Regions from separate parts of the Enterobacter cloacae complex sp. HYC003_NIDB genome, predicted to be linked through region 2. Evidence: predicted binding sites of a transcription regulator. Region 2 holds the regulator's gene; each other region holds the start of a gene.

Region 1 (9,870 bases), 220 kb from region 2:
CCGAGCCCGACACCAGGAAAGAGGCGAAGATGGTATTGATGATCAGCGAGATCTGGCTAACGGACACGCCGAGTATCGCCGGTCCCATCTGTTTGATAACGCGCATTGCGCCCGCATCTTTGAAATTAATGCGCGGCAGAACCAGCATGCCGATTTTTTTCAGGTGCGGAAGCTGGTAAGCAAGCTGTAACACGCCGCCGACGGTCACGGCCCAGGCCAGCGCCAGCACCGGTGGGTTAAAATGCGGCGCGGCGAACAGCGCAAAGCCAATCATGCTGACGTTGAGGAACGTGGGGGCAAAGGCCGGAACGGAGAAGCGGTTCCAGGTATTCAGGATGGCACCCACCAGCGACGCCAGCGAAATCAGCAGAATATAGGGGAAGGTTATACGCAGCAGTTGGGTGGTCAGGGTAAATTTATCCGCTGTGTCAGCAAAACCCGGCGCCGTCACCATGATCACCCAGGGCGCTGCCAGCATCCCCAGGACGGTCACGATCGCCAGCGCCAGCGTCAGTAATCCGGAAACGTAGGCCACAAAGACGCGGGTGGCATCTTCGCCCTGTTTGCTTTTATATTCTGCGAGGATCGGAACAAATGCCTGTGAAAAGGCCCCTTCGGCAAAAATACGGCGCAGCAGGTTCGGCAGCTTAAAGGCGACGAAAAAGGCGTCAGTCGCCATCCCGGCGCCAAAGACCCTTGCCACAATGGCGTCGCGCGCAAAGCCAAGCACGCGGGAAAACATGGTCATCGAGCTGACGGCCGCCAGCGATTTTAATAAGTTCATTAACGTGAAGTTCCACAACCCTACGGATTTCCAGGACGGGCAAGCGTTAGCGCCACCCGGCAAAGCCAACAAGCGGCGCTTAGTCTAACCGGATTTCAACGAATTACTATCGGCAGATGTTACAACGCGTTATTCCGACATGGCTTCGCGCCAGAGTCGTTCCACAATGCGCTGCGCCAGAATAGCCTGCTCCCCGGACGTTTCAGGAACCGTCTGATTCTGCACGCAGGTGATGAAGTGACGCGCGCAGCCCACAAAGCCACGCTGCTCCAGGGTGCTTTGCCAGCCGGGAACCGGTAACGCGACCACGCCATTGCCCTTCTCTTCCCGCCACTCTCGCATATCGGTGACGTCATACAGCGCGCCATCCGTAACGGCCTGCACGGACTCGCGCTGGCTGCCCGCCCGACGATGCATGCTGGTCGTCAACTGCAAATGCTCAACGGCAAAATGATGTTCGGCGTAAACCATCTCACCCTGCTCGTTGGTCAGCAGCGTGCCGCTTTGCAGCTGGGCTTTTCCGTTACTCAGCCACAGGGCCGTATCCACGACGTGGAGATAATCATCCAGCAGCGTGAAGCGCAGGTCGTTAGGCCCCACGCTGTCGGTACGGTGCTTATCCATACGCAGAGAGGCGAACGAGCCGGACTGCGCTTTAAGCTGCTGATAGAGCGGCGCAAAACGGCGGTTGAAGCCGACCATCAGCGTCAGCTTTTTACGCGCGGCCAGCTCAATCAGTCGCTCAGCATCCTGTACATTTTCCGCCAGGGGTTTATCCACGCAGACGTGAACGCCTGCGTTCAGCAACTCGCTCACCATCTGGTAGTGCGTCGCGGTTGAGGTATGCACAAATACCGCATCACATTCACGGGCTAAATCCTGTAGCGAACCGGCATAAGGGATGCGCCAGGTTTTGCAGATGCGCTCTGCTTTCTCGCGGGTGGGCGACCACGCCCCTTGCAGCGTCCAGTCGGACGCGGCGCCTAAAACGGGCAGCCAGGCTTTTTGCGCGATCCCTCCCAGCCCCACAACACCAATGCGTAATGTTGTCACGATTAATCTCCCAGATGTGCGAGTAACGCATCCAGACGCTGCTTCAGCCCGGCAACCTCGTCTTCCAGGGCCGCCACGCGCGCGTTCAGGCTGTCGTTTGATGCTGGCGTGTCGGATTCTACGGCCAGCGCAGAGGGCTCAACGTCGCCGCTAAACAGGTGCATGTAGCGGCTTTCACGCTTGCCCGGCTCGCGGGGCAGACGCACCACGTAAGGACCGTCCTCGCGTGAGGCCAGCCCCTCCAGCGTCTGTTCAACGTCCTGCATATCCTGAAACTCATGCATGCGGGAGGCGCGTGTGCGCAGTTCACCCGGCGTCTGCGCTCCGCGCAGCAGCAGCGTGGTGATCACTGCCACTTCTGCGGCGCTGAGTTTTAAATCGCCAAATTCGGAATTACAAAAGCGCTGTTCATATTTAGTGACGCGATTACCGAAGCCGCTGACGGTGCGCAGGTAGTGGCGCTTCACCAGCTCGTCAAGGGTATCCTGCACCTCGTGCTCGCCAAGGTTCATCACCGGCTCACGGTTCGTCTTCTGGTTGCAGGCCATCGTGACGGCATTCACGGACAGAGGATACTGTTCCGGCGTGGTGACCTGCTTTTCCAGAAGGCAGCCGACCACGCGCGCTTCGGCGCCATTTAACTGATATTTCATTTTTTCTCCTTAACGACCCGCGGTCCACTCCTGCGTGGTGAGCGCGGTGAGCACATGGTCCCGCCACTCGCCGTCAATCAGCAGATAATCTTTGGCATAGCCCTCTTTCTCAAACCCCAGGCGGGCCAGCAGATCGCCGCTGCGCTTATTGTGCGGCATGTAGTTGGCCATAATGCGATGGATATGTTGCGTGCGCTGCATGTAGCGAATCGCCGCCGTCAGCGCCTCAAACATGAGCCCCTGCCCCTGCCATTTCTGACCGATGGAATACCCGAGGTAACAGGCGTGAAACGACCCGCGTACCACGTTTGAAAAATTGGCAATGCCAACGATCTCTTTCTCTTCCGGATCGAGAAGCGCGAAATAAAACGCACTTCCCTGTTTATGAAATTCCGCAATCATACTGAGGCGCGCCTGCCAGCCAGAGGGGTAGCAGTGGCTCTCGTCCCGAACGGGTTCCCAGGGTTTTAAAAACTGGCGATTCTCGGCGTAATAATCCGCCAGACGCCAGGCATCACGCTCATGCACCAGACGAACGACCAGCCTGTCCGTCGTCAGACGCACTTTTGGCACATTACTGCGATAGCCAAACATCGTTACCACTCCTTCCCGTCGCTTCTGCTCTGCCTGTTAGCTTTACTATACCTGCGCCTGTGCCTTCTGTGAAAACAGTGACATACCATTTTGATCGCTTTTCACATTTTTCGATGAGAACTCTCTATCAAAGCACCTTTTTGATAAAAAAATATTGTCGCCAGCGGGTATGGGAAAAAGCCCGGCGACACCGCAGAATGTTAGCGTGCTCACCTTTTATTTTCCCTGGAGGGAAAATGTCCCGCGTATCACAGGCCAGGAGCCTGGGTAAATATTTCCTGCTCGTCGATAACATGCTGGTCGTGCTCGGCTTTTTTGTCGTTTTTCCGCTTATATCGATTCGTTTTGTCGATCAAATGGGCTGGGCGGCATTGATGGTCGGGATCGCGCTGGGTCTACGCCAGTTTGTACAACAGGGTCTGGGCGTGTTTGGCGGCGCAATAGCCGACCGCTTCGGCGCGAAACCGATGATCGTCACCGGCATGCTGTTACGTGCGGCGGGATTCGCCACCATGGCAATCGCTCATGAACCCTGGCTGCTGTGGTTCTCCTGTTTCCTTTCCGGGATTGGCGGCACCCTTTTCGACCCACCGCGTACCGCGCTGGTGGTTAAGCTTATCCGTCCGCAACACCGGGGGCGCTTCTTCTCCATTTTGATGATGCAGGACAGCGCTGGCGCGGTGGTGGGCGCCCTGCTGGGAAGCTGGCTGCTGCAATACGATTTCCGCCTGGTCTGCGCCACCGGCGCGGTGTTGTTTATTCTCTGCGCGCTGTTTAACGGTCTGTTTCTGCCCGCGTGGAAGCTGTCGACGGTGAAGGCGCCTGTGCGGGAAGGGCTTGACCGCGTGCTGAGCGATAAACGCTTCGTCACCTATGTGTTAACCCTGACCGGCTACTACATGCTCGCCGTGCAGGTCATGCTGATGCTGCCCATTATGGTTAACGATATTGCCGGCACGCCGGCAGCGGTGAAATGGATGTATGCCATTGAGGCCTGCCTCTCTCTGACGCTGCTCTATCCGATTGCCCGCTGGAGCGAGCGCCGTTTCCGGCTTGAGCACCGTCTGATGGCCGGGCTGTTGCTGATGACGCTGAGCATGATGCCCATCGGCCTGGTGAGTTCGCTTCAGCAACTGTTTATGCTCATCTGCACCTTCTATATTGGTTCAATCATTGCCGAGCCAGCCCGTGAAACGCTGAGCGCGTCACTTGCCGACGCCCGGGCCCGCGGCAGCTACATGGGCTTCAGCCGTCTCGGGCTGGCGCTTGGCGGCGCACTGGGTTACACCGGTGGCGGCTGGCTGTTTGATGCCGGAAAAGCGCTCCATCAGCCGGAGCTGCCGTGGGTCATGCTCGGCATGGTCGGCTTTATGACGCTGATTGCCCTCTGGTGGCAGTTCAGTGATAAACGCAGCACCCGCGGGATGCTGGAGCCTGGCGCCTGACCCCTTTCATTATCAGTTTTTTCTGCTGGTTTCTGTTGGATCACCCTGACATACTGGCGTATCAGGACAGATGCGCCGATTTTATGTTGAGGAACGCCATGAAAAAGATCGTTATTGCCGCTGCGTTAATTGTCAGTGGTCTGCTGGTGGGATGTAACCAGCTTACGCAGTACACCGTCAGTGAGCAGGAAATTAATCAGGCGCTGGAAAAACATAATAACTTTTCAAAAGATATCGGCGTGCCCGGCCTTGCGGATGCGCATATCGTCCTGACAAATCTCGCCAGCCAGATTGGGCGCGAGGAGCCTAACAAAGTCACCCTTTCCGGCGATGCCAGCCTCGATATGACCTCGCTCTTCGGCAATCAGAAAGCGGATATCAAGCTGAAGCTCAAGGCGCTGCCGGTCTTTAATAAAGAGAAAGGGGCAATATTCCTGCAAGAGATGGAAATCGTCGATGCGGTTGTGACGCCGGATAAAATGAAACCGGTGCTGCAAACGCTGATGCCGTATCTCAACCAGTCGTTGCAGAACTACTTTAACCAACAGCCTGCCTATGTTCTGAGCGAAGACAAGAGCAAAGGCGAATCTCTGGCGAAAAAATATGCCAAAGGGATAGAGGTGAAACCGGGTGAAATCATCATCCCTTTCACCGACTAAACACTCCGGGCGCTCAGGCGCCCGTTTTTTTTAACGGAATAGTGTGCAAACGAAAACGTTTCCGCTTATGATTTGTGTCCGGCAAAAACAGCCCTCTTATGACTGATCTCTTTCAAGCCGGAGCTTCCATGACTGTACAATCCCAGGTTCTCAAAATCCGCCGCCCAGACGACTGGCATATCCATCTTCGTGATGGCGACATGCTGAAAACCGTCGTGCCGTATACCAGCGAAATTTATGGCCGTGCGATTGTTATGCCTAACCTGGTTCCGCCAGTCACTACCGTCGAGGCCGCGATTGCCTATCGCCAGCGTATCCTTGACGCCGTTCCGGCCGGACACGATTTTACCCCATTGATGACCTGCTACCTGACGGACTCGCTGGATCCGAATGAAGTTGAGCGCGGGTTTAACGAAGGTGTGTTCACCGCCGCGAAGCTCTACCCGGCGAATGCCACCACCAACTCCAGCCATGGGGTGACCAGCATTGACGCCATCATGCCCGTTCTGGAGCGTATGCAAAAACTGGGCATGCCGCTGCTGGTGCACGGGGAAGTGACCCACGCTGACATTGATATTTTCGATCGCGAAGCACGTTTTATCGAAACGGTCATGGAGCCGCTGCGCCAGCGTCTTCCAGGGCTGAAAGTGGTGTTTGAACACATTACGACTAAAGATGCCGCAGAGTACGTCCGCGACGGTAACGAGCTGATCGCTGCCACCATCACCCCTCAGCACCTGATGTTTAACCGTAACCACATGCTGGTGGGCGGCGTTCGCCCACATCTGTATTGTCTGCCGATCCTCAAGCGCAACATCCACCAGCAGGCGCTACGTGAGCTGGTCGCCAGCGGCTTCCCGCGCGCGTTCCTCGGCACGGATTCCGCCCCGCATGCCCGTCACCGTAAAGAGGCGAGCTGCGGCTGTGCAGGCTGTTTTAACGCCCCGACCGCCCTGGCAAGTTACGCAACCGTGTTTGAAGAGATGAATGCGTTAGACCATTTCGAAGCCTTCTGCTCCCTTAACGGCCCGCGTTTCTACGGTCTGCCGGTTAATGACACGTTCATTGAGCTGGAGCGCAAAGAAAGCCAGGTTGAAGCGTCGATTGCGCTCACCGACGATACGCTGATCCCCTTCCTGGCCGGTGAAACCGTAAACTGGACGGTAAAACGCTAAAAAAATCGCGCCCCCCTGTTGTCAAACCGACAATATAACTGTATAAATAAACAGTATATTGCACAGGGGGCATTTATGCGTATCGAAGTCACCATAGCCAAATCCACCGTCCTGCCTGCTGGCGCACTCGACGCTCTGGCGGGTGAACTATCCCGACGTATTAACAGCACTTTTCCTGAAAACGATGGCGCCGTAACGGTACGTTATGCGACAGCAAACCATCTTTCCGTCATCGGCGGCGCGAAAGAAGACAAAGAACGCATCAGCGAAATTTTGCAGGAAACATGGGAAAGCGCCGACGACTGGTTCATCACTGATTAAAATTTGCTCCCTCATTGTGTTTTTTTGCCGGGTCGCCCCGGCTTTTTTTCGTTTCGTCTCCTGAAAGTTCAAAATATTTCAGCATCTTCTTAGAAAATCGTGAACAAGATGGCGTTTTATTGTTCGAACAATCCTAAAAAGCATAAAAATGTGTTGCTACCCGTTTATTTTTTCCTTCTGAACCCTTATTAATTGATATACTGAAATTGCTTTCAGAAAAACATGCATTGAACCTCAAAGTCGTTGTCTTCTAACACGCATTAAGGGGGTTATAATGGAAAAGAATAGTGAAGTCATCCAGACCCATCCGCTTGTTGGCTGGGATATCAGCACCGTAGACAGCTACGATGCGCTGATGCTGCGTTTGCACTACCAGACCCCAAATCAGCAAAACCGTGATGAAGCGGAAGTTGGACAGACGCTGTGGCTTACAACAGACGTCGCCCGTCAGTTTATCTCTATTTTAGAAGCAGGCATCGCAAAAATAGAATCTGGCGACTATCAGGAAAATGAGTATAAACGGCATTGACCTTATACCCCTTTTCACTCAACAGGCACCCTCGCGGTGCCTTATTTATTTCGCTCTTGTATAAGCCCGCTTAGTTAATTACTCTGCTAACAAAGCGTTAGTAAAGAGAAGCCTATGAAATACGATTTAATCATTATCGGAAGCGGCTCCGTAGGATCTGCCGCCGGTTATTACGCCACGCAGGCGGGTCTGAAAGTGCTGATGATTGACGCCCACCTTCCCCCCCACTCTGAAGGAAGCCATCACGGCGATACCCGTCTGATCCGTCACGCTTATGGTGAAGGTGAACGTTATGTACCGCTGGTGCTTCGGGCTCAGACGCTGTGGGATGAGCTGGCCGCCCTCACCGAAGATCGCATTTTTGAGCGCACCGGGGTCGTTAACCTGGGGCCAGCCAGCTCCACGTTTCTGGCGACCGTCGAGGAGAGCGCGAAAGCCTACCGCCTGGACGTCGAGCGTCTGGATGCAAACGGCATCATGGCGCGCTGGCCGGAAATTTCTGTTCCTGAAGACTACATTGGATTGTTTGAAGCCAATTCCGGGGTACTGCACAGCGAAACGGCCATTAAGACCTGGATTGATCTCGCCGCCAAAGCGGGCTGCGCACAGTTGTTCAACTGTCCGGTCACGGGCATCACCCACCATGCAGAGGGTTCAACCGTCACCACCTCTGAAGGTGAATATACCGCCACGCGTCTGCTGGTGAGTGCGGGAACGTGGGTGACGAAACTGCTGCCGGACCTGCCCATCCAGCCGGTGCGAAAAGTCTTCTCCTGGTTCCAGTCTGACGGGCGTTACAGCAGTCAGAACAAATTCCCGGCGTTTACAGGCGAGTTACCCAATGGCGACCAGTTCTACGGTTTTCCCTCGGAAAAAGACGCGCTCAAGATTGGCAAACATAACGGCGGGCAGGTAATTTCCTCTGCGGAAGAACGCAAGCCGTACGGCGCTTATCCGCAGGATGGTTCCGAAGCCTTCACGTTCCTGCGTAATATCCTGCCGGGCGTAGGCGGGTTGCTTTACGGCGCAGCGTGCACCTACGACAACACCCCGGATGAAGATTTTATCATCGACACCCTGCCGGGACACGATAACACCCTGCTCGTAACCGGGCTCAGCGGTCACGGGTTTAAATTTGCCTCTGTGTTAGGTGAAATCGCCGCCCAGTTTGCGCAGGGGATCGCGCCTTCGTTTGATCTCAAGCCCTTCGCGCTCTCGCGCTTTAACCGATAATACCTCTACAGGCTCCGAATAACCGGGGCCTGTTTAGCGAGAGGGGCATGATGCGCAGACTGGTGAATTACCTTATCAATAACATCCGCGAGCATTTCATGCTCTACATTGTTCTTTGGTCGCTGCTGGCGATCATTGACGTTATCTATATTGTATTCTTCTGAAAATCCTCGCTGACGTTTATTGACACTCCTTTAAATTTATTTAACTTATATTTTTTAAAAAACGTCACCTCAAATTTATTGAACGAAGCGATTGAAATACATTGCGGAAACACATTCAAATTCGCTGAAATAAATTAAATAAAAAACATTATTCATTTTTTTCAGTTGCATTATTTATTTAACCCGTCCATTTTTATTGCTCAGTCATTTGAGAACGGAAATTCATATGCAATGGCGTAACTCCTCCCGTCGCTACGGAATAATATCCATGTGTTTACACTGGCTTTTTGCACTTGCCGTCTATGCCATGTTTGGTCTTGGCCTCTGGATGGTGACATTAAGCTATTATGACGGTTGGTATCATCAGGCCCCCGAATTGCACAAAAGCATTGGGGTTCTGCTGATGATGGGTCTGGTTTTTCGCGTGATCTGGCGACATATCTCTCCGCCCCCTCCAGCGCCCAAAAGCCATGGCCGACTTACCCGCATAAGCGCTGTTGGCGCACATATCGCACTCTATGCCCTGCTGTTCGCCATTCTGATCAGCGGCTATCTCATTTCCACCGCAGACGGTAAACCGATCAGCGTGTTTGGGCTTTTTGACGTCCCAGCCACGCTGGCTGACGCCGGTTCACAGGCTGACACCGCAGGTGTGGTTCATCTGTGGCTGGCATGGAGCGTGGTGATCCTGTCTGTCCTGCATGGCCTTGCGGCCCTGAAACACCACTTTATTGATAAAGACGATACGCTGAAGCGCATGCTTGGCCGTTCGTCAGTTGACTCTGGAGCATAAAATGAAAAAACGCCTGTTGGGTATCGCATTAGGTTCGCTGCTATTTACCACCGGTTCGGCCATTGCCGCTGACTATAAAATTGATAAGGAGGGCCAGCATGCCTTTGTCAATTTCCGTATTCAGCATCTGGGTTACAGCTGGTTATATGGCACATTCAATGATTTCGATGGCACATTTACTTTCGACGAGAAAAACCCTGCTGCCGATAAAGTGAACGTCACCATTAATACCAACAGCGTCGACACTAATCACGCCGAGCGTGATAAACATCTGCGCAGCGCTGAATTTCTGAACGTGGGCAAATTCCCGCAAGCTACTTTCGCGTCGACAGAGGTGAAGAAAGACGGTGATAAGCTCGCTATTGCCGGTAATCTGACGCTGAACGGCGTAACAAAACCGGTCACACTGGATGCCAAATTAATTGGACAGGGCGACGATCCGTGGGGTGGCAAACGTGCTGGATTTG
Region 2 (9,870 bases):
CAACGTACTACGCTTGGCGCAAAAAAACTGGGGCAGCGCGTAAATATCGAAATTGATCCCCAGACCCAGGCGGTCGTGGATACCGTTGAGCGCGTACTGGCGGCGAAAGAGGCGGCGATAATAAAAACCGTGGAAGAAGAATAAAAAATAACCCCGGTTAACCGGGGTTATTTTTTCAGCGAGCCACACGCAAACCGTGCTCAATCCCACGACTAAACACCACCTGCCAAAGCTGTATATCCCGCGCACGGAACGCGCCCGCACAGGCATTCAGATAATAGCTAAACATCCGTTTGAATCGTTCCGAATAGTTGTCGGCGATTTCAGGCCATGCAGCCTGGAAACGTTCATGCCAGGCCATCAGGGTGGTGTCGTAATCTGCGCCGAAGTTATGCCAGTCTTCCACAATAAAATGCGGTTCGCTGGCGTTCGCAATCTGGCGAACAGAGGGTAAACAGCCATTCGGGAAGATATATTTGTTGATCCAGGGATCCACATTGTTATCGGTGCGTTTAGAGCCGATGGTGTGTAGCAGGAAAATTCCCTCAGGCTTCAGGTTACGATCGGCGACCTCGAAGTAAGTCTTGTAGTTCTTCGGCCCCACGTGCTCGAACATACCTACGGAAACAATGCGATCGAACTGCTCGTTCAGGTCGCGGTAGTCCTGAAGCCGAATATCAACATCCAGACCCAGACAGCGTTCCTGCGCCATCTTCTGCTGTTCAGCGGAAATCGTGACGCCGGCTACGCTGACGCCGTAATTTTTCGCCATAAACCAGGCAAGACCACCCCAGCCACAGCCGATGTCCAGCACACGCATACCGGGCTGTAACTGCAATTTATCGCAGATCAGTTGCAGCTTGTCCTGCTGCGCCTCTTCCAGGGTCGTCGCTTTTTTCCAGTATCCGCAGGAGTACTGCATTAAAGGATCGAGCATACGGCTGAACAGATCGTTGCCCAGGTCGTAATGCTCTTTACCGACGATCCACGCCCGTTTTTTACTTTGCAGATTGAACAGGCGGGCGGAGGCAATGCGTAAGGTATCTTTGAAATGACGAGGGAGCTGTTTTTCAAGACCGGCGCGTAATACGCTGGAGAAGAACATATCCAGCCGCTCACACTCCCACCAGCCGTCCATATAGCTTTCACCCAGCCCTAACGACCCCTCCTGTAACACGCGTTTGAAAAAATCGGGATGCTTTATCTGGGGATCGGAGGGGGATGAGCCATTAATCGTAATGCCCGCACGTCCCAACAGTTCACTGACGATCCGGGACCAGTTATCGTCCGGAACGCTGACTTCTTCTATACACGATGAACTCATAGCTTCTCCATCACCTTGCTGTGATCAGAACCTTAAAACAGCGTAGACGCTTTTTTGGTTTGTGAGAAATCTCACGGTAAATGCCCGCGAGGCTAATATCCGACGTAGAACAGAGGAAGGGAGATAACCCTTGCCGAAATGCCTTCCATGGTAAAACGGGAGCGCTCCGGCTCCCGTTAACACTTAATATTTATCGTATTTAATCGAACCAAATTTAGTATAGGCCGCAAAATTTGGTGATTCAACAGAAAATTGTTAGCAACCTAATCACTGGTATTTAACATAGTTTCCCGCGCAATCAGGCGTGCGACGTTTCTGTCTGCGCGTTTTCACTCTGCTCGCGATGGGCTGAGGACTGCATGCGATAGCCCAATCCCGCCAGCGCAACGGTGACCAGCATCACGCTGGTGGTGGTGAGCAGCGGGGTTGCAATCAACGCAGAGACCACGAGACTTGCCAGGAAGCACAGGCCAAGTTGCAGGGTATTTTGCAGCGCGGCAGCGCGGCCTGTCGCCTGCGGGAATGGACGCAACGCCTGGGCTACAACGATAGGGTAGATAGCCCCGTTAGCGATCGCCATGACGCAGAACGGAATCAAAATTTCTGCAAGCCCGGCGCCGGGAATAAAGCCGACAGCCCAGGTCGCAATCACGCTTAGGGCATACAGCACCAGCAGCCAGGGCAGCATCTGTTGGCCTTCCCATTTTTGCAGCGCGGCGCGACAGCCATAGCCACCCACCAGGAAGGCGATGGTCTGTGGTACATAGCTCAGGCCGATAGCCGCCGGGCTGTAGCCCATGTCATGCAGAATGAACGGCGAACCGGTCAGCCAGGCAAAGAAGCTGGCAGAGCAGGCAGCATAAATCAGCACGTTACCGCGATAGGCTTTCGACCGCAGTAAAGAGGTAAAGGTGATGGGCTTTGCGTCCGGATGCGTCTCTTTTTTATGCGCAGGTTTAAGCCCGAAAGCAGGCAGCATCAGGACCAGCGTAATAGCAAAGAGCGTGGCGAAAATAGCCTGCCAGTCGAAATGCGCGAGGATCCAGCTGCCCAGTAACGGGGCAAGCGCCGGCGACAGGCCGACCAGCGGCATAATAGTGGCGAATATGCGGTTAGTGCGCGAGGCGGGGTAGTAATCGGTCACCAGCGCCTGCCAGGTGACCGCAGCGGCGCAGACACCGACCGCCTGAATAAAGCGCAGCGCCAGCAGCCAGGCGGCATCGCGGACCCACATCATGCCCAGACAGCCTACGGCAAAAATCGCCAGCCCCAACAACAGGACGGGCTTACGGCCAAAACGATCCGAGAGCGGCCCCCACAGCAATTGCGCAAAAGCAAAGCCAGCGAGGAACAAACTTAAACTGGCGCTGATGGCGGCGGCAGGGGTTTGCAAATCTTCCTGCATCGCGGCGAACGCGGGCAGATACATATCGGTCGCCAAAAAGCCCAGCACGCTTAAGCCGCCGAGCCAGACTAAAAATCCTTTCCTGGGTTGCACTTTTTTTCTCCTGAGGAGGCAGGTGTACGTTGGCGCAGAGTGTAGGGAGTGCAAAGCGGCTTGTGAAACGCTAATATTTGGCGGGTGCATTCAAAAAATTTGCAGGCTAAAGATGTGGTCAGATTATTCCCTTGAAGTGGTTGATGCCGTGGCGCGTAACGGCAGCTTTACCGGTGCCGCCCAGGAGCTGCATCGCGTTCCCTCGGCTATCAGCTATACGGTGCGCCAGCTGGAAGCGTGGCTGGCGGTCCCGCTGTTCGAGCGGCGCCATCGCGACGTGGAGCTCACGCCTGCCGGAGCGTGGTTTTTGAAGGAAGGGCGGTCTGTTATCAAAAAAATGCAGATCACCCGTGAGCAGTGCCAGCAGATCGCCAACGGCTGGCGCGGGCATCTCGCTATCGCGGTGGATAACATCGTTAAGCCGGAGCGGACCCGGCAGATGATCGTCGATTTCTATCGTCATTTTTCCGACGTCGAACTGCGTGTTTCGCAGGAAGTGTTCAACGGCGTCTGGGATGCGCTGGCGGACGGCAGGGCGGAGATGGCGATTGGTGCAACCCAGGCGATCCCGGTTGGGGGGCGCTACGCGTTTCGCGACATGGGCATGCTGAGCTGGACCTGCGTGGTCGCGCGCGATCACCCGCTGGCGGCGCAGGAAGGTCCGCTGAGCGATGACACCTTACGCAACTGGCCCTCGCTGGTGCTGGAAGATACCTCCCGCTCGCTGCCCAAGCGCATTACCTGGCTGCTGGATAATCAGCGCCGCGTGGTCGCGCCGGACTGGGAGTCGTCGGCCACCTGTCTGAGCGCGGGGCTGTGCGTTGGCATGGTGCCGGTGCATTTTGCGCGCCCGCGCATCGATGCGGGAGAGTGGGTGGCCTTGACGCTGGAAAACCCCTTCCCGGATGCCGCGTGCTGTCTGACGTGGCAGCAAAACGACGTCTCGCCCGCCATGGACTGGCTGCTGGATTATCTGGGCGACAGCGAAACGCTGAACCGGGAGTGGTTGCGGGAACCAGCATAGCTGGTCCCGTAAAGTGATTAACGACGGTAGTCGCGGAACGGACCGTCCGCAACGGAACGGCGTTCAATCAGGCGCGGGTGAACTTCAATGGACTGGGACTGTTCACGCTTGTTGACGATCCTGTCCAGCAGCATGTTGAAGGCCGTTTCACCCAGCGAATCTTTCGGCTGGTGAATGGTGGTCAGCGCCGGGGTAAAGAAGCGGGCGTTGCGCACGTTGTCATAGCCGATCACCGAGATATCCTGCGGGACGCGCAGGCCGAGTTCATCCGCCGCGCAGAGCGCGCCCATCGCCATGATGTCGCCGCCGCAGAACACCGCGGTAGGGCGATGCGGCTGGGAGACGATCTGCTGCATGGCGCGATAGCCCGACTCCGGCTCGAAGTCGCCCTGAACAATCCAGTTTTCCGGCACGGTGATCAGCGCCTCTTCCATCGCTTTCATGAAACCGGCCAGACGGCCAGCTCCGGTGTTACGCTCCAGCGGACCCGGGATCACGCCAATTTCACGATGACCGCGTTCTACCAGATAACGCCCCGCCATGTAGCCGCCTTCAAAGGCGTTATCAATTACGGAGTCGGTGAAGTCTGCGCGCGCTTCGCCCCAGTCCATGACCACCATCGGAATGTGGCGATACTCTTCCAGCATGGAAAGGACCGACTCAGGGTATTCAGAACACATTACCAGCAGGCCGTCGACGCGCTTTTGCGCCATCATTGACAGGTAAGCGCGCTGTTTTTCAATGTTGTTCCACGCGTTGCCCAGAATCAGGGTATAGCCTTTCTGGAAGCAGTTTTTTTCAACGGCTTCGATGATTTCAGCAAAGTAGGCCGCTTCACTGCTGGTGGCCAGCAGGCCAATCGATTTGGTGTGATTAACCTTCAGGCTGCGGGCGACGGCACTTGGCGAGTAGTGCAGTTCTTTGATTGCCGCCCAGACGGCATTACGCGTCTCTTCAGCGACGAAACGCGTTTTGTTAATAACATGTGATACGGTTGTGGTGGAAACGTTTGCGCGTTTTGCTACGTCTTTAATTGTTGCCATTAAATGTCACTCCAGACCATATCCTAAGCTCCTGAAAAAATTGAAGGTAAACGTTTGCCTTCTCTCACCCTTATCACGCAAACATGAGTTGCGACACGCCGGGAAAACGACACAGGACGTCAGGAGGGGGTCAGTGGCCGGTACGCTAATAAATTTAGCGTGGAATTTTGTCCTATCTTGATGAAAAGGGGAAGAGGTAAAGTGGATATCCGCTTAAATCCTGGAAGATTTTTGACCTGAACTGTGTAAAAATGAGCAAGCTCACTTTTCGTAGGGTGAATAAAAGGAGAAAAATTGATGAGTACCGATCTGAAGTTTTCGCTGTTTACCACCATTGTTGTTCTTGCCCTGATTGTTGCGGGTGGTTTAACCGCTGCGCTGCACTGATTCAGGAGGGGGGAGAACCTTCTCCCTCTCTTGCCGCTATTGTTACCTCTCCGGCAAAAATCTTTTGCCAAAATGTTAACTTCTCATTTTTTGTGATTGATGTCATGCTTTTGACTTCTTAGTTCTGTGCCGGGTTATGGCACGGTATCCGGAGTCTCTTCATGAAAATCAATTTTCCCCTGCTGGCCCTGGCGATTGGCGCCTTTGGGATTGGCACCACTGAATTCTCCCCTATGGGGTTATTGCCTGTTATCGCCCGGGGTGTGGACGTCTCAATTCCTGCGGCCGGTATGTTAATTAGCGCCTACGCGATTGGCGTGATGGTGGGCGCGCCGCTGATGACGCTGCTGCTTTCCCACCGCGCTCGCCGCAATGCGCTGATTTTCCTGATGGCGATTTTCACTCTCGGAAATGTGCTTTCCGCAATTTCGCCCGATTACACCACTCTGATGCTTTCGCGCATTCTGACCAGCCTCAACCATGGCGCCTTCTTCGGACTGGGCTCGGTTGTTGCCGCCAGCGTGGTGCCAAAACATAAGCAGGCCAGCGCGGTAGCCACTATGTTCATGGGCCTCACCATCGCTAATATCGGCGGCGTTCCCGCTGCCACCTGGCTGGGAGAAGCCATCGGCTGGCGTATGTCTTTCCTCGCAACCGCCGGACTGGGCGTGGTCGCGATGGTTGCGCTGTTCTTCTCACTGCCGAAAGGAAGTGCGGGAGAACGTCCGGAAGTACGTAAAGAGCTGGCGGTGCTGATGCGTCCTCAGGTGTTGTCCGCGCTGCTTACCACGGTACTGGGGGCCGGGGCGATGTTTACGCTCTACACCTATATCTCCCCGGTGCTGCACGACATTACCCACGCAACGCCACTCTTTGTTACCGCGATGCTGGTGCTAATTGGTGTCGGGTTCTCGATTGGCAACTATCTCGGCGGGAAATTTGCCGACCGCTCCGTCAGTGGAACACTGAAAGGTTTTTTAACGCTGCTGATTGTCATCATGGTGGCGATTCCGTGGCTGGCGCGTAACGAAGTGGGTGCCGCGATTGCCATGGTGGTTTGGGGCGCCGCAACCTTTGCCGTGGTGCCACCGTTGCAGATGCGCGTAATGCGCGTTGCGCACGAAGCGCCGGGGCTCTCTTCGTCGGTGAATATCGGTGCGTTTAACCTGGGCAATGCGCTGGGTGCCGCAGCGGGCGGGGCGGTGATCTCAGGTGGTTTGGGTTACAGCTTTGTGCCGGTGATGGGGGCGATCATTGCTGCACTCGGCCTGCTGCTGGTGATGATGTCTGGTCGTAAACAGCCTGAAGCGGTGTGTACGGCGGAATAAACAAAAACGCAGAAGGGCTGCCCCTTCTGCGTGTCTCTTACGCGGCGAAGTTCTTCGCAACAAATTCCCAGTTAACCAGTGCCCAGAAGTGTTCCAGGTAGTTCGGGCGCGCATTACGGTAATCAATGTAATAGGCGTGTTCCCATACGTCCACGGTCATCAGCGGCGTGGCGCTGGTGGTAAGAGGGGTACCCGCATTAGAAGTGGAAACGATAGCCAGTTTGCCATCAGCCTCTTTTACCAGCCAGGTCCAGCCGGAGCCAAAGTTTTTAACGGCTGCGTCAGTAAACTTCGCTTTAAAATCCGCGAAACTGCCGAACGCGGCGTTAATCGCTACCGCCAGCTCACCGGTAGGTTCTCCGCCTGCGTTTGGGGCCAGGCAGTGCCAGTAGAAGGTGTGGTTCCACACCTGTGCGGCGTTGTTGAATACGCCGCCGTCTGAACTGCGCACGATCTCTTCCAGCGTTTTGCCTTCAAAATCGGTGCCCTTGATCAGATTGTTCAGGTTGGTGACATAGGTCTGGTGATGCTTGCCGTAATGGTACTCCAGGGTTTCCGCGGAAATATGCGGGGCCAGGGCGTCTTTTGCATACGGTAGTGCAGGTAATTCGAACGACATTGCTTCTCTCCTTATAGTTTTATACGTTGCCAATAACCCTACAGACAACAAGGACAGAATAGCAAATTGAAAGGGTATGCAAAAGAGGAACTTACCCTGCCATGGAGGCGGCAGGGCAGGGTTTAGCGAATGGTTTTTGGCGTCATCACGCGGCGCGCACCCACATAGTGGCGCACCCAATAATCTTCGCTGAGAGAGGTGATCTGAATGTCCTGACCGCTGCGCGGTGACTGGATAAATTTACCGTTACCCACATACACCCCAACGTGATCGGCCGTACCGCGTCCCTGGGTGCGGAAGAACACCAGGTCGCCATTTTGCAGTTCGCCACGGTTTACAGGCGCGGCGTCGCGCAGATGGTACATCTCATTGGCGGTGCGTGGAATGCGAAACTTCACCAGATCTTTATAGGCATAATAAACCAGCCCACTACAGTCAAAACCGGTGCGCGGAGAGGTGCCACCCCAGCGATACGGTTTACCTATTTGCCCCATCAGTTTGTTCATCGCCGTTTTTTGCGCTTTCTGCATACGCGCTTTATGCACGTCAGCCAGCTTCGTCACTTTTGCGCATTTCGTTTTATGGCCTTTGCGCACGGTGCATTTTTCATTCACCAGGCTGGCGGTCGTGCGGGTGGTTTTGTGCGTGCCGGAACGGAGAGTTTTGGGTTTACTGGAGGCGGTCTTTTTGGTCTGAGCGGTGGTTTTCTTCTTTACTGTTTTACTGGTGGTTTTTTTCTTACGTTCTGTGGTTTTTGCCAGATGCGATTTTTGTACAGCAGAATGCCGCGCCTGTTCAGAGGCGTTCGCCGCTGGCGTAAATGAGAGTGTGGTAAACAGTAAAGCACAGAGCGTCATCGAGATTTTAGTTATCCGCGCCACTGGGCAGTCCCCTGATAAATGCAGGCCACAATGCATACCCGCTTGAGATTTACAAAACCTGTCGATTCTAATCCATAAATTCAGAAGAAGTTAATAGCATTTTTCATTCAAAAATTATGTTTCGTTAGCAAGTGCAAAAAAATTCACCATTCTGTCGCACTCCTGTTCGCTCCTTAAGCAAAACCGCACCTCGTCTGGGGATAAACGACATTAGCAATGCAACTTTATGCGATAAGCGATAAAATAATTAGACGTGACAAAAATGTTATTTTCCGATGTCGGCCTGACCCGCTACAATGTCAGACTGATGCCGTAACAGAAGTTAAAGGAAGCAAGACATGAGCACCACTATTGAAAAAATTCAGCGCCAGATCGCTGAAAACCCGATTCTCCTGTACATGAAAGGTTCTCCGAAGCTGCCAAGCTGCGGCTTCTCCGCGCAAGCGGTTCAGGCACTGTCCGCCTGTGGTGAGCGTTTTGCTTACGTTGATATCCTGCAAAACCCGGACATTCGCGCTGAACTGCCAAAATACGCCAACTGGCCGACCTTCCCACAGCTGTGGGTTGATGGTGAACTGGTCGGCGGATGCGACATCCTGATTGAAATGTATCAGCGCGGCGAACTGCAACAGCTGATCAAAGAGACTGCGGCGAAGTATAAAACCGAAGAGCCGGACGCAGAGTAAGTTTTCTGCGGATATAAAAAAGCGACCACATTATGTTGGTCGCTTTTTTTTGTCCTGTGGGGCTATCGATTACCCAACCTACGATTGAAGATCGGCCTCGTCGCCCATCGGCAGCGGCCAGCCGCCGAGACGTTTCCAGCGGTTGACGATCTCACAGAACAGCTCCGCCGTACGCTCGGTGTCGTATAACGCGGAATGCGCCTGGGTGCCGTCAAACGCAATACCCGCCGTGATGCAGGCTTTAGAGAGCACGGTTTGCCCCAGCGCCAGGCCGCTCAGCGCGGCGGTGTCGAAGGTCACAAACGGATGGAATGGATTACGCTTGAGCGAGGCACGCTCGGCGGCAGCCATAGTGAAGCTGTGATCAAAGGTGGCATTGTGGGCCACCATGATGGCGCGGCTACAGTCATTCTCTTTCATGCCTTTGCGCACCATTTTGAAAATGGCGTGCAGCGCCTCGTATTCGCTTACCGCCCCGCGCAGCGGGTTTGTCGGATCGATACCGTTAAAGGCCAGCGCCTCTGGCTGTAAGTTTGCCCCTTCAAAGGGTTCAACGTGGAAATGCAGCGTGGTGTCCGGTACAAGCCAGCCCTGTTCATCCATCTTCAGCGTGATGGCGGCAATCTCAAGCAGCGCATCGGTTTTAGCGTTAAATCCGGCTGTTTCAACATCAATGACAACGGGATAAAAACCACGAAAACGGTCGCACAGACCGGTAAATTGAGCGTTATCGGACATCAGGGTCTCTTACAAGGGGGAAAAAGCAGTGCGCATTATGGCAAATTTTGAGAGGCGATGCAGCAAAACAACGGGCGCAAAGTGCGCCCTGCGGGATCAATTGCCCAGGCCGCGACCAGCGTCTTTGGCTTCGATCAGTTCGATTTTATAACCGTCCGGATCTTCCACAAACGCAATTACGGTGGTACCGCCTTTAACCGGACCGGCTTCACGGGTGACGTTACCGCCATTGCTGCGGATACGTTCGCAGGCTTCGGCGGCGTTATCCACTTCCAGCGCGATGTGGCCGTAAGCCGTACCCAGCTCGTAGCTGTCCACGCCCCAGTTGTAGGTCAGCTCGAT
Region 3 (9,870 bases), 1.5 Mb from region 2:
ATCCGCTGGATCCCCTTTACGGGGCCGATAATCATGCGGGTAAAGAGCAGTACCAGCCCAAGGCTGACGAGGAACAGCACCAGCGCCTGCCAGCCGAAGAACTGGCCGCGCTCGGCAATCTCCTGCTGGAGTTGCTGGCCACGGGAAAAGATAACCGTACGGGTGGACTGCACCATCTCCGTATTGGCGTTCGCGAAGGCTTCAAGTCGGGCGGCGGCGGCGGCATCAGGACCGCTGTTTTTGCACTGGAGCTGCGCCAGATCGTTCAGATCCTGACGCAGCGCCTGATAGAGTTTGTCATCCGGCAAGACCCCGGCATGGGCATCCAGCATTTCGCTGTAGCGTTTACGCTGGTTCTGATAGACCCTCTCCAGCGTGCGGTCGTCCAGCACGCAGTACTGGCGATAGCTACGCTCCATCTCCAGCGCGGCGTTGGTCATTGCCTCGCTACGGCGGGCATCAATAAGCGTGGTGCGGTTAGTCAGGGCCGCCTGGGCACTTAACGCATTCAGGCTTTGCCATGCCTGCCACGCCAGAACCAGCAAAGGTAGCAGGATCAGCAGGAAGGCCATCATAACGAGCTGTCGCAGGGAGCGAGGGAAAGCGGGCCAGCGTTTCAACACATTACTCTCATCATCCGGGTTTGAGGAGAGCGTAACTGAGTCTGCCCTTCAGATACAACAAAGCCGGGTAAAAACCCGGCTTTGTCATGGAATAAGGCGGTGCCTAACTCGACGTTTCGCCCTGGCCTGATAAAGCATTGCAATAATCAGTAGTTGGACGGCAGGCACCTTTTTGTGCGTCATTCGAAGTTTATGTAGCACGTCCCGAAGGGGCTGACATAAGAAGGTGAATGAGCCACTGCTTACTATTATGCAACGTGCGTGCCAGATTGCAAAAATTGATACTATCCTTATGATTAATAATAGTTTTATTATTAAAATGCATTGATTGTCAGGTGAATGATTTCCAGGCTAAGTGTCGCTATTAAGCAACACCTTAATGGGAACCCGTCCTGACATATATAAATCAATAAGTTAAGTGTCTCTTATTGGAGACACTTAACCCAGAGGATTGTCGCGATTTTGCGACAGGTACAAAAAAGCCCGGTGGCGCTCGCGCTTACCGGGCCTACAGTCAGGGCGTTGAAACTTAACCCAGTTGTTTACGCGCGTTGCGGAAAATGCGCATCCACGGGCTGTCCTCGCCCCAGTTTTCCGGGTGCCAGGAGTTGCTAACGGTACGGAAGACACGCTCCGGGTGCGGCATCATGATCGTCACCCGACCGCTTTCGCTGGTGACCGCGGTAATGCCATTTGCCGAACCGTTCGGGTTAGCCGGATAGGTTTCGGTGACCTTGCCGAAGTTATCAACAAAGCGCAGCGCCACCAGTCCTTTGCTTTCAAGCTGAGCCAGGTGCGCCGCATCACGCACTTCAACCTGACCTTCACCGTGCGAAACCGCGATTGGCATCTGTGAACCGACCATTCCCTGCAACAGCAGAGACGGGCTTTGGGTCACTTCTACCAGGCTGAAGCGCGCTTCGAAGCGGTCAGACTGGTTACGCACAAAGCGCGGCCAGGCTTCGCTGCCCGGGATCAGCTCGCGCAGGTTAGACATCATCTGACAGCCGTTACACACGCCCAGCGCCAGCGTCTGCGGACGGTGGAAGAAGGTTTCGAACTCGTCACGCACGCGGCTGTTGAACAGAATAGACTTCGCCCAGCCTTCGCCCGCGCCCAGCACGTCGCCGTAGGAGAAACCGCCGCAGGCGACCAGCGCCTGGAAATCATCCAGCCCGGTACGCCCGGCCAGCAGGTCGCTCATGTGGACGTCGATGGCGTCAAAGCCCGCCCGGTGGAAGGCCGCCGCCATCTCAACGTGGGAGTTAACGCCCTGCTCGCGCAGCACGGCTACTTTCGGACGCGCACCGGTCGCAATGTACGGCGCGGCAATGTCTTCGTTAATGTCGAAGCTGAGCTTCACGTTCAGGCCAGGATCGTTGTCGTTCGCCTTCGCGTTGTGTTCCTGATCGGCGCATTCCGGATTGTCACGCAGGCGCTGCATCTGCCAGGTGGTTTCCGCCCACCACATACGCAGCGTGGTGCGGCTTTCGCTGAACACCGCGTGGCCGTCGGCTTCAATCACGAAGCGGTCGCCCTGCACCGCTTTACCGAGATAGTGTACGCAGTCTGCCAGACCGTGCTGCGCCAGAATCGCTTCCACCGCGTCGCGATCTGCGGCGCGTACCTGAATGACCGCGCCAAGCTCTTCGTTAAACAGCGCCGCCAGGCGGTCTTCGCCAAGCGTGGCAATGTTTGCTTCAACGCCGCAGTGACCGGTGAAGGCCATCTCTGCCAGCGTCACCAGCAGGCCACCATCGGAACGGTCGTGGTAGGCCAGCAGCTTACGCTGCGCCACCAGCGCCTGAATTGCGTCGTAGAAGCCTTTCAGCTGAGCGACGTCGCGCACGTCGGCTGGCTTATCGCCGAGCTGGCGGTAAACCTGCGCCAGCGCGGTGGCGCCCAGTGCGTTATGGCCTTTGCCGAGGTCAATCAACAGCAGGGCGTTATCTTCAGTGGAAAGCTGCGGCGTAACGGTATGACGCACGTCTTCCACGCGCGCAAACGCGGTGATCACCAGCGACAGCGGAGAGGTCATCTCGCGCTGCTCGTTACCTTCCTGCCAGCGGGTTTTCATCGACATGGAGTCTTTACCCACCGGAATGGTCAGGCCGAGCGCAGGACACAGCTCTTCACCCACCGCTTTCACCGCTTCGTACAGGCCGGCATCTTCGCCCGGGTGACCGGCAGCGGCCATCCAGTTCGCGGAAAGTTTGATGCGTTTGATATCGCCAATCTGCGTCGCGGCGATGTTGGTCAGCGCTTCACCGACCGCCAGACGGGCAGAAGCGGCGAAGTCCAGCAGCGCCACTGGCGTGCGTTCGCCCAGTGCCATCGCTTCGCCGTAGTAGCTGTCGAGGCTCGCGGTGGTCACGGCGCAGTTAGCGACCGGGATCTGCCACGGGCCGACCATCTGATCGCGCGACACCATACCGGTCACGGTACGGTCGCCGATGGTGACCAGGAAGGTTTTCTCTGCCACGGCAGGCAGGTGCAGCACGCGGTTAACCGCTTCTGCCACGGTGATGCCCTGGCGATCCAGCGCTTTGCCCGCCGCTTTGCGAGTCTGCACGTCGCGGGTCATCTTCGGCGTTTTGCCGAGCAGCACGTCCAGCGGCAGATCGATCGGCTGGTTGTCAAAGTGGGTGTCGCTTAAGGAAAGGTGCTGCTCTTCGGTCGCTTCACCGATGACCGCATACGGCGCGCGCTCGCGGCGGCACAGCTCGTCAAACAGCGGCAGCTGATCGGCGGCAACCGCCAGCACGTAGCGCTCCTGGGATTCGTTACACCAGATTTCCAGCGGGCTCATGCCCGGCTCATCGCTCAGGATATCGCGCAGGTTGAAGCGTCCGCCGCGACCGCCGTCGCTCACCAGCTCAGGCATAGCGTTGGACAGGCCGCCCGCGCCCACGTCGTGGATGAACAGAATCGGGTTGGCGTCGCCGAGCTGCCAGCAGCGGTCGATCACTTCCTGACAACGGCGCTCCATTTCCGGGTTGTCGCGCTGCACGGACGCGAAGTCGAGATCCGCATCAGACTGGCCGGAAGCCATAGACGAGGCTGCCCCGCCGCCCAGACCGATGTTCATTGCCGGGCCGCCGAGCACGATCAGCTTCGCGCCGACGACGATCTCGCCTTTCTGCACGTGATCGGCGCGAATGTTGCCAATCCCGCCCGCCAGCATGATCGGTTTGTGGTAGCCGCGCAGCTCTTCGCCGTTGTGGCTGTCCACTTTCTCTTCGTAGGTACGGAAGTAACCGTTCAGCGCCGGACGACCAAATTCGTTGTTGAACGCCGCGCCGCCCAGCGGGCCTTCGGTCATGATATCCAGCGCGGTGACAATGCGCTCTGGCTTGCCGAAGTCTTCTTCCCACGGCTGCTCAAAGCCCGGAATACGCAGGTTGGAAACGGAGAAACCGACCAGACCCGCTTTTGGTTTCGCGCCGCGACCGGTCGCACCTTCGTCACGGATTTCACCGCCGGAGCCGGTCGCCGCCCCCGGCCACGGAGAAATGGCCGTCGGGTGGTTGTGGGTTTCCACTTTCATCAGGATATGCGCAGGCTCCTGGTGGAAGTCATAGCGCCCTGCTTCACGGTCGGCGAAGAAGCGGCCCACCTCGGAACCTTCCATCACCGCGGCGTTGTCTTTATAAGCAGACAGCACATGATCAGGGGTTTGCTCCATGGTGTTTTTGATCATTTTGAACAGCGACTTCGGCTGCTGTTCGCCGTCGATAATCCAGTCGGCGTTGAAAATCTTGTGGCGGCAGTGCTCGGAGTTGGCCTGCGCGAACATATACAGTTCGATGTCGTTCGGGTTGCGATTCAGCTTAACGAATGCATCCTGAAGGTAGTCGATTTCATCTTCTGCGAGCGCCAGACCAAGACGCAGGTTTGCGTCGATCAGCGCCTGACGCCCCTGCCCCAGCAGATCCACGCTCTGTACCGGCGCAGGCTGATGGTGGGAGAACAGTTTCTGCGCATCATCCAGAGAATCAAACACGCTCTCCATCATGCGGTCGTGCAGCTCTGCGGCAACCACCTGCCACTGCGCGTCGCTCAGGGTTGACGCTTCCACATAGTACGCCACACCGCGCTCCAGACGGTTAATCTGGCTCAGGCCGCAGTTGTGAGCGATGTCGGTGGCTTTGGAAGACCAGGGGGAGATGGTGCCAGGGCGTGGCGTGGCGAGGATTAATTTGCCGGTCGGCGTATGGCTGCTCAGGCTTGGGCCATATTTAAGCAGGCGTTCCAGCTGTACGCGCTCCTCTGCATTCAGGGGGGCGTTCAGGTCAGCAAAATGGACATACTCAGCGTAAATATTGCTTACCGGAAGGTCGGCCGCCTGAAAACGTGCCAGCAGTTTGTTAATACGGAAGGCAGACAGTGCAGGCGAACCACGCAGAATTTCCATCATAAGTCTCTCGTCTTCGAAGCGCCGGGGCGCTTACAGTGTGCGCAAGGGGGGAAAACGGGCGTCATTATAGAGAATCCTGAGCGCCGACGAAACCGTTTGCGTCGAAATAAAATCATCCTTTATGTTTAACAATAGATGTGACCTGTCTCTCTAATTGGTTGCCAACTGGCGCTACTTTGCGCAAAATGCCGCTCAATCAATGGCAAACTCTATTCTTAACATGACTACAGCACACTGAGGCAACCGGCGTCGCAGAGAATTAACTAATTGAAAAAATTAAAGATTAATTATCTGCTCATCGGCATTGTTACGTTGCTGCTGGCAGTGGCCCTCTGGCCGTCTATCCCCTGGTTCGGCAAGGCCGAAAACCGTATCGCCGCCATTCAGGAGCGGGGGGAGTTGCGCGTCAGTACCCTCTCCTCCCCGCTTATTTACGACGATATCAACGGTAAAACTATCGGTCTTGATTACGAACTGGCACAGCTGTTTGCGGACTATCTGGGCGTGAAGCTGAAAGTTACCGTGCGGCAGAACATCAACCAGCTGTTTGATGATTTGGACCATGACCGTGCCGATATTCTCGCCGCAGGTCTGGTGTACAACAGCGAACGCAGCAAAAACTATCAGCCGGGCCCGACCTATTACTCCGTGTCGCAGCAGGTGGTTTATCGTGTGGGTAGCCTGCGCCCGCGCTCACTGGCCGACATCACCGACCAGCAATTGACCATTGCGCCAGGCCATGTGGTGATTGACGATCTGCGGGCGTTGAAAGAGAAAAAATACCCGAACCTCAGCTGGACGGTCGATCCTAAACTCGGCACGACCGAATTACTGGAGCAGGTAAAAGATAAAAAGCTGGCCTATACCATTGCTGATTCGGTGGCGATCAGCCTTTTCCAGCGCGTTCATCCTGAAATTGCCGTGGCGCTGGATGTGACCGACGAACAGCCGGTGACCTGGTTTACCCAGCTGGACGACGATCAAACCGTCTCTGCGGCTATGCTCGATTTCTTTAATTCCATCAATGAAGACGGCACCCTGGCGCGCCTGGAAGAGAAATATCTCGGTCACGGAGACGATTTTGATTACGTTGACACCCGCACCTTCCTGCGCGCGGTGGACAGCGTGCTGCCGGATCTGCAACCGCTGTTTGAGAAGTACGCCCAGGAGATTGACTGGAAGCTGCTGGCGGCGATTTCCTACCAGGAATCGCACTGGGATGCTCAGGCCACCTCCCCCACGGGCGTGCGCGGGTTGATGATGCTGACCAAAAATACCGCCCAGAGCCTCGGCATCAGCGACCGGACCGATGCGGAACAGAGCATCAGCGGCGGCGCGCAGTATTTACAGGATATGATGGCGAAAGTGCCGGAGACGGTCCCGGAAGGGGAGCGGATCTGGTTTGCGCTGGCCGCCTATAACATGGGTTATGCGCACATGCTCGACGCGCGGGCGCTGACGGCGAAAACCAAAGGTAACCCGGACAGCTGGTCAGATGTAAAACAGCGCCTGCCGCTGCTTAGCCAGAAACAGTGGTACCAGAAGCTGACGTACGGCTATGCGCGCGGGCATGAAGCGTATGCCTACGTGGAAAATATTCGTAAGTACCAGATAAGCCTGGTGGGATATCTGCTGGAGAAAGAAAAAGAGGCGGCCGAGGCGCAACAGCTGGCTGAAAGCTATCCGGTGGTCGCACCGGACGAGCTTAATCATCCTGCGGTTTCAATTCTGCCTTTTGTTGCTTTTTCTGCTGCCGACGCATTCGAAAAAAGTCACTTAACAGACCCGAACATTCTGGTGCAAGTACCCCGCCGATAGTTTTCACCTGGTGGTTCATCCCCGGATGCCCAAGTACGTCCATCAGTGAACCAGCAGCGCCCGTCTTTTCATCCCGCGCGCCAAACACCAGCGTACCGATTCGGCTGTGCACCATCGCCCCGGAGCACATTACGCACGGCTCAAGGGTGACATACAGGGTGGTATCAAGCAGACGATAGTTTTGCAGCACCAGTCCGCCCTGACGCAGCGCCATAATTTCAGCATGCGCGGTAGGATCGTGACGGCCAATCGGACGGTTCCACCCTTCCCCAATCACCTGATTGTTATGGACCAGTACCGCGCCCACGGGCACTTCGCCCTCGTCCCAGGCGCGCTGAGCCAGCGCCAGCGCATGGCGCATCCAGTATTCATGATTGTGTTCAGGGTTGGACAAGGGCTGATACTCCAGTCGAAAAGCGGGCGGCATTATACACAGCCGGTACAGATAAGACTATTCGAGTTGCTGAAGTTCGCCCAGAGGCGTGACGCGCCAGCGGTGCTGGCAAAAATAGAGCAGCGGGTTGTCCTGCTTGCTGTCGCTGTAGCCGCTGTACAGACGCAGCGGCGTACCGATGCGTTTCTCCAGCTGCACCACTTTTTCATGTCCGAGGCAGCGCATAGTCAGCACCCAGCCGCCGTAGCCGCGCGCGATTTGTGTCGCGATAAGATTCACGCGCGGCAGCCAGGGCGTATCAAAATAGACATGCTCCACCAGCGTCTGCGGGGAGCCGGTAATCAGCCAGATATCGGCATCGTTGGCGTCGAGATAGCTGGTCAGGCGCGCCTGTACCACGGGAAACGCGGCGACGTGCCCGCGAAACCAGTGCGCAAAATCCTGTTCGAGCTGCTTAAGGCGCGCTTCGCTATGACCAAACGTGCATCCCCAGAGCAGCAGGCTCATCGGCCAGCGCGCTGCACGGCCTTTCACCAGCAGCGCGATACCAATAACGGGTAACAGGGGTAATACCAGCAACGCGTTAAGGGGCTGGCGCCGCAGCAGGTAGCGCATAAAGGTGCCGAACATATCCTGCTGATGCAGCGTTCCATCCAGATCAAAAAAGACAACGCGACGCTCGTGACTGGCCAAACCTTACTCCTCTGGGTCGTTGAATCCTAACAGCCAGGTAAACAGGAACCCGGCGATCACCGCTACCAGATAGCCTAACAGATAGAGCATCACTTTTCCGGTCACGATGGTTAATGCCAGCGGTAAACCGGAGATCCCGAAGGTAATGACGGTCGCCACTTTCCAGTAGCTGATTAACGCCCCGCCCACCGCGCCACCGAGGCAGGCGGCCAGGAACGGCTTACCCAGCGGCAAGGTCACGCCGAAAATCAACGGTTCGCCGATACCGAGTAACCCGACCGGCAGCGCCCCTTTAATGACCTTTTTCAGACGCGCGTTGCGGGTTTTCATCAGCACCGCGATGGCCGCGCCGACCTGCCCAACGCCCGCCATCGACAGGATCGGCAGCAGTGCGTTATAGCCGTGCGCCTGTACCAGTTCGACGTGGATCGGCACCAGCCCCTGATGCAGACCGGTCAGCACTAACGGCAGGAAGGTCCCGGACAGCACGGCCCCCACCAGCAGCCCGCCGCGATCGATCGCCAGAGACGCGCCGTGGGCGATGGCTTCAGAGATCGCGCCGCCTAACGGTTGCAGCGCCACAATCGCCACGCTCCCGGTAATCAATGTGGTCAGCAGCGGGTTGAGGATCAGCTCAATCGAGCCTGGCAGCAACGCGCGCAGCTTTTTCTCGATCCAGCACATCAGAATGACCACCAGCAGCACGGCAATCACCCCACCGCGGCCTGGCTGAAGCGCCTCGCCAAACAGCGTAATCTGCGCCAGCTGCGGGCTGGAGAGGATACCCGCCATTACGCCGCCCATCGCCAGCGAGCCGCCGAACACTTTGGCCGTGTTTACCCCCACCAGAATGTTCATGATGGCAAACACCGCGCTGCCGAAAATCGCCAGAATACCCAGCAGGTTCGGATACTGGGTGGCGAAATTCCCGACAATATCCGGACGCTTGAGGATATTGATAATCCCGGTGATCAGCCCCGATGCGATAAACGCCGGGATCAGAGGAATAAAGACGTTTGCCAGCTGGCGCAGCGCATCGCTCATGGGGGCTTTGTATTTGGCTTTCGCCTGCGCTTTGGTGTGTTCCGCGTCGTCAAAGGCGGGAGCCGTTTCACTGCCCGTCATCAGGGCGCGCATGGCATCAACCACCTGCGCCGCTTTGCCCGGACCGACAATCAGCTGGTGCTGTTGCCCCTGTTTAACGTACCCGCTCACGCCGGGGAGCTGCTTCAGGCGCGTTAAATCAAGCTTTTCGTCGTTGTGCACCTCGACGCGTACACGCGTCATGCAGTTTTCCAGACGCTGAATATTTTTTTCCCCACCGATCCCAAGCAGGATGTCGCTGGCGAGCGCTGCTGTTTTGTCCATACACGCCTCTTATTGGTGTTCTAATGCCGCCCGTAAAAACCCGTGATGGGCTTCGAGCCTGGCTCTGGCCGCGGCTGCATCCAGCCCGGTTAATATCATCAGAATGGCGGGTTTGACGTCGTAATCGGTCTGTTTGAGTACCGCTTCCGCCTCTTCCCGACCTGCCCCTGTCGCCTCTATCACCATGCGGCAGGCTCTGTCCACCAACTTGACGTTGGTGGCCTGCATATCCACCATCAGGTTTTGGTAGACCTTGCCGAATTTCACCATCGCGCCGGTGGAGATCATATTGAGCACCAGCTTCTGCGCGGTTCCCGATTTCAGGCGCGTGGAGCCGGTGAGCGCTTCCGGCCCGACGACCGGAGAGATGGCAATGGCGGCCACCTGCGCAATCGGCGAACCCGGGTTACAAGAGATGGCCACCGTGGTACATCCCGTCTGTCTGGCGTATTCCAGCCCACCAATGACGTACGGCGTACGACCAGAAGCCGCCAGCCCGACGACCAGATCCTGCGCGGTCAGGTTCAGCGCCCTGAGATCGTCTTCCCCAAGCTGTT

What was found. Region 2 encodes PurR, which represses purine synthesis genes. Its sites were predicted from a motif close to CANGCAAACGTTTGCNTG; they were not measured.
Region 1: a site for PurR is predicted at 5,237-5,254, ahead of pyrC (dihydroorotase). Genes of this name have one in related genera too.
Region 3: a site for PurR is predicted at 5,126-5,143, ahead of purL (phosphoribosylformylglycinamidine synthase). Genes of this name have one in related genera too.

What each region holds. Positions count from the first base shown of each region.
Region 1 is NZ_CP114220.1:3,036,623-3,046,492, forward strand. It holds gene murJ (murein biosynthesis integral membrane protein MurJ) at 1-784, opposite strand, end outside; gene O1722_RS14535 (Gfo/Idh/MocA family protein) at 914-1,837, opposite strand; gene O1722_RS14540 (YceH family protein) at 1,840-2,490, opposite strand; gene rimJ (ribosomal protein S5-alanine N-acetyltransferase) at 2,500-3,084, opposite strand; gene mdtH (multidrug efflux MFS transporter MdtH) at 3,321-4,529, shown strand; gene O1722_RS14555 (lipoprotein) at 4,628-5,188, shown strand; gene pyrC (dihydroorotase) at 5,317-6,363, shown strand; gene dinI (DNA damage-inducible protein I) at 6,439-6,684, shown strand; gene bssS (biofilm formation regulator BssS) at 6,959-7,213, shown strand; gene solA (N-methyl-L-tryptophan oxidase) at 7,328-8,446, shown strand; gene O1722_RS14580 (YceO family protein) at 8,497-8,610, shown strand; gene O1722_RS14585 (cytochrome b) at 8,837-9,403, shown strand; gene O1722_RS14590 (YceI family protein) at 9,405-9,870, shown strand, end outside.
Region 2 is NZ_CP114220.1:2,815,504-2,825,373, reverse strand. It holds gene O1722_RS13440 (riboflavin synthase) at 1-144, shown strand, start outside; gene cfa (cyclopropane fatty acyl phospholipid synthase) at 176-1,324, opposite strand; gene punC (purine nucleoside transporter PunC) at 1,623-2,822, opposite strand; gene punR (DNA-binding transcriptional activator PunR) at 2,935-3,846, shown strand; gene purR (HTH-type transcriptional repressor PurR) at 3,864-4,889, opposite strand; gene cydH (cytochrome bd-I oxidase subunit CydH) at 5,187-5,276, shown strand; gene O1722_RS13410 (MFS transporter) at 5,438-6,604, shown strand; gene sodB (superoxide dismutase [Fe]) at 6,642-7,223, opposite strand; gene O1722_RS13400 (C40 family peptidase) at 7,346-8,104, opposite strand; gene grxD (monothiol glutaredoxin 4) at 8,443-8,790, shown strand; gene rnt (ribonuclease T) at 8,869-9,528, opposite strand; gene gloA (lactoylglutathione lyase) at 9,625-9,870, opposite strand, start outside.
Region 3 is NZ_CP114220.1:1,294,032-1,303,901, reverse strand. It holds gene qseE (two component system sensor histidine kinase QseE/GlrK) at 1-620, opposite strand, end outside; gene purL (phosphoribosylformylglycinamidine synthase) at 1,153-5,040, opposite strand; gene mltF (membrane-bound lytic murein transglycosylase MltF) at 5,308-6,858, shown strand; gene tadA (tRNA adenosine(34) deaminase TadA) at 6,746-7,285, opposite strand; gene yfhb (phosphatidylglycerophosphatase C) at 7,310-7,945, opposite strand; gene O1722_RS06215 (PTS transporter subunit EIIC) at 7,949-9,313, opposite strand; gene murQ (N-acetylmuramic acid 6-phosphate etherase) at 9,323-9,870, opposite strand, start outside.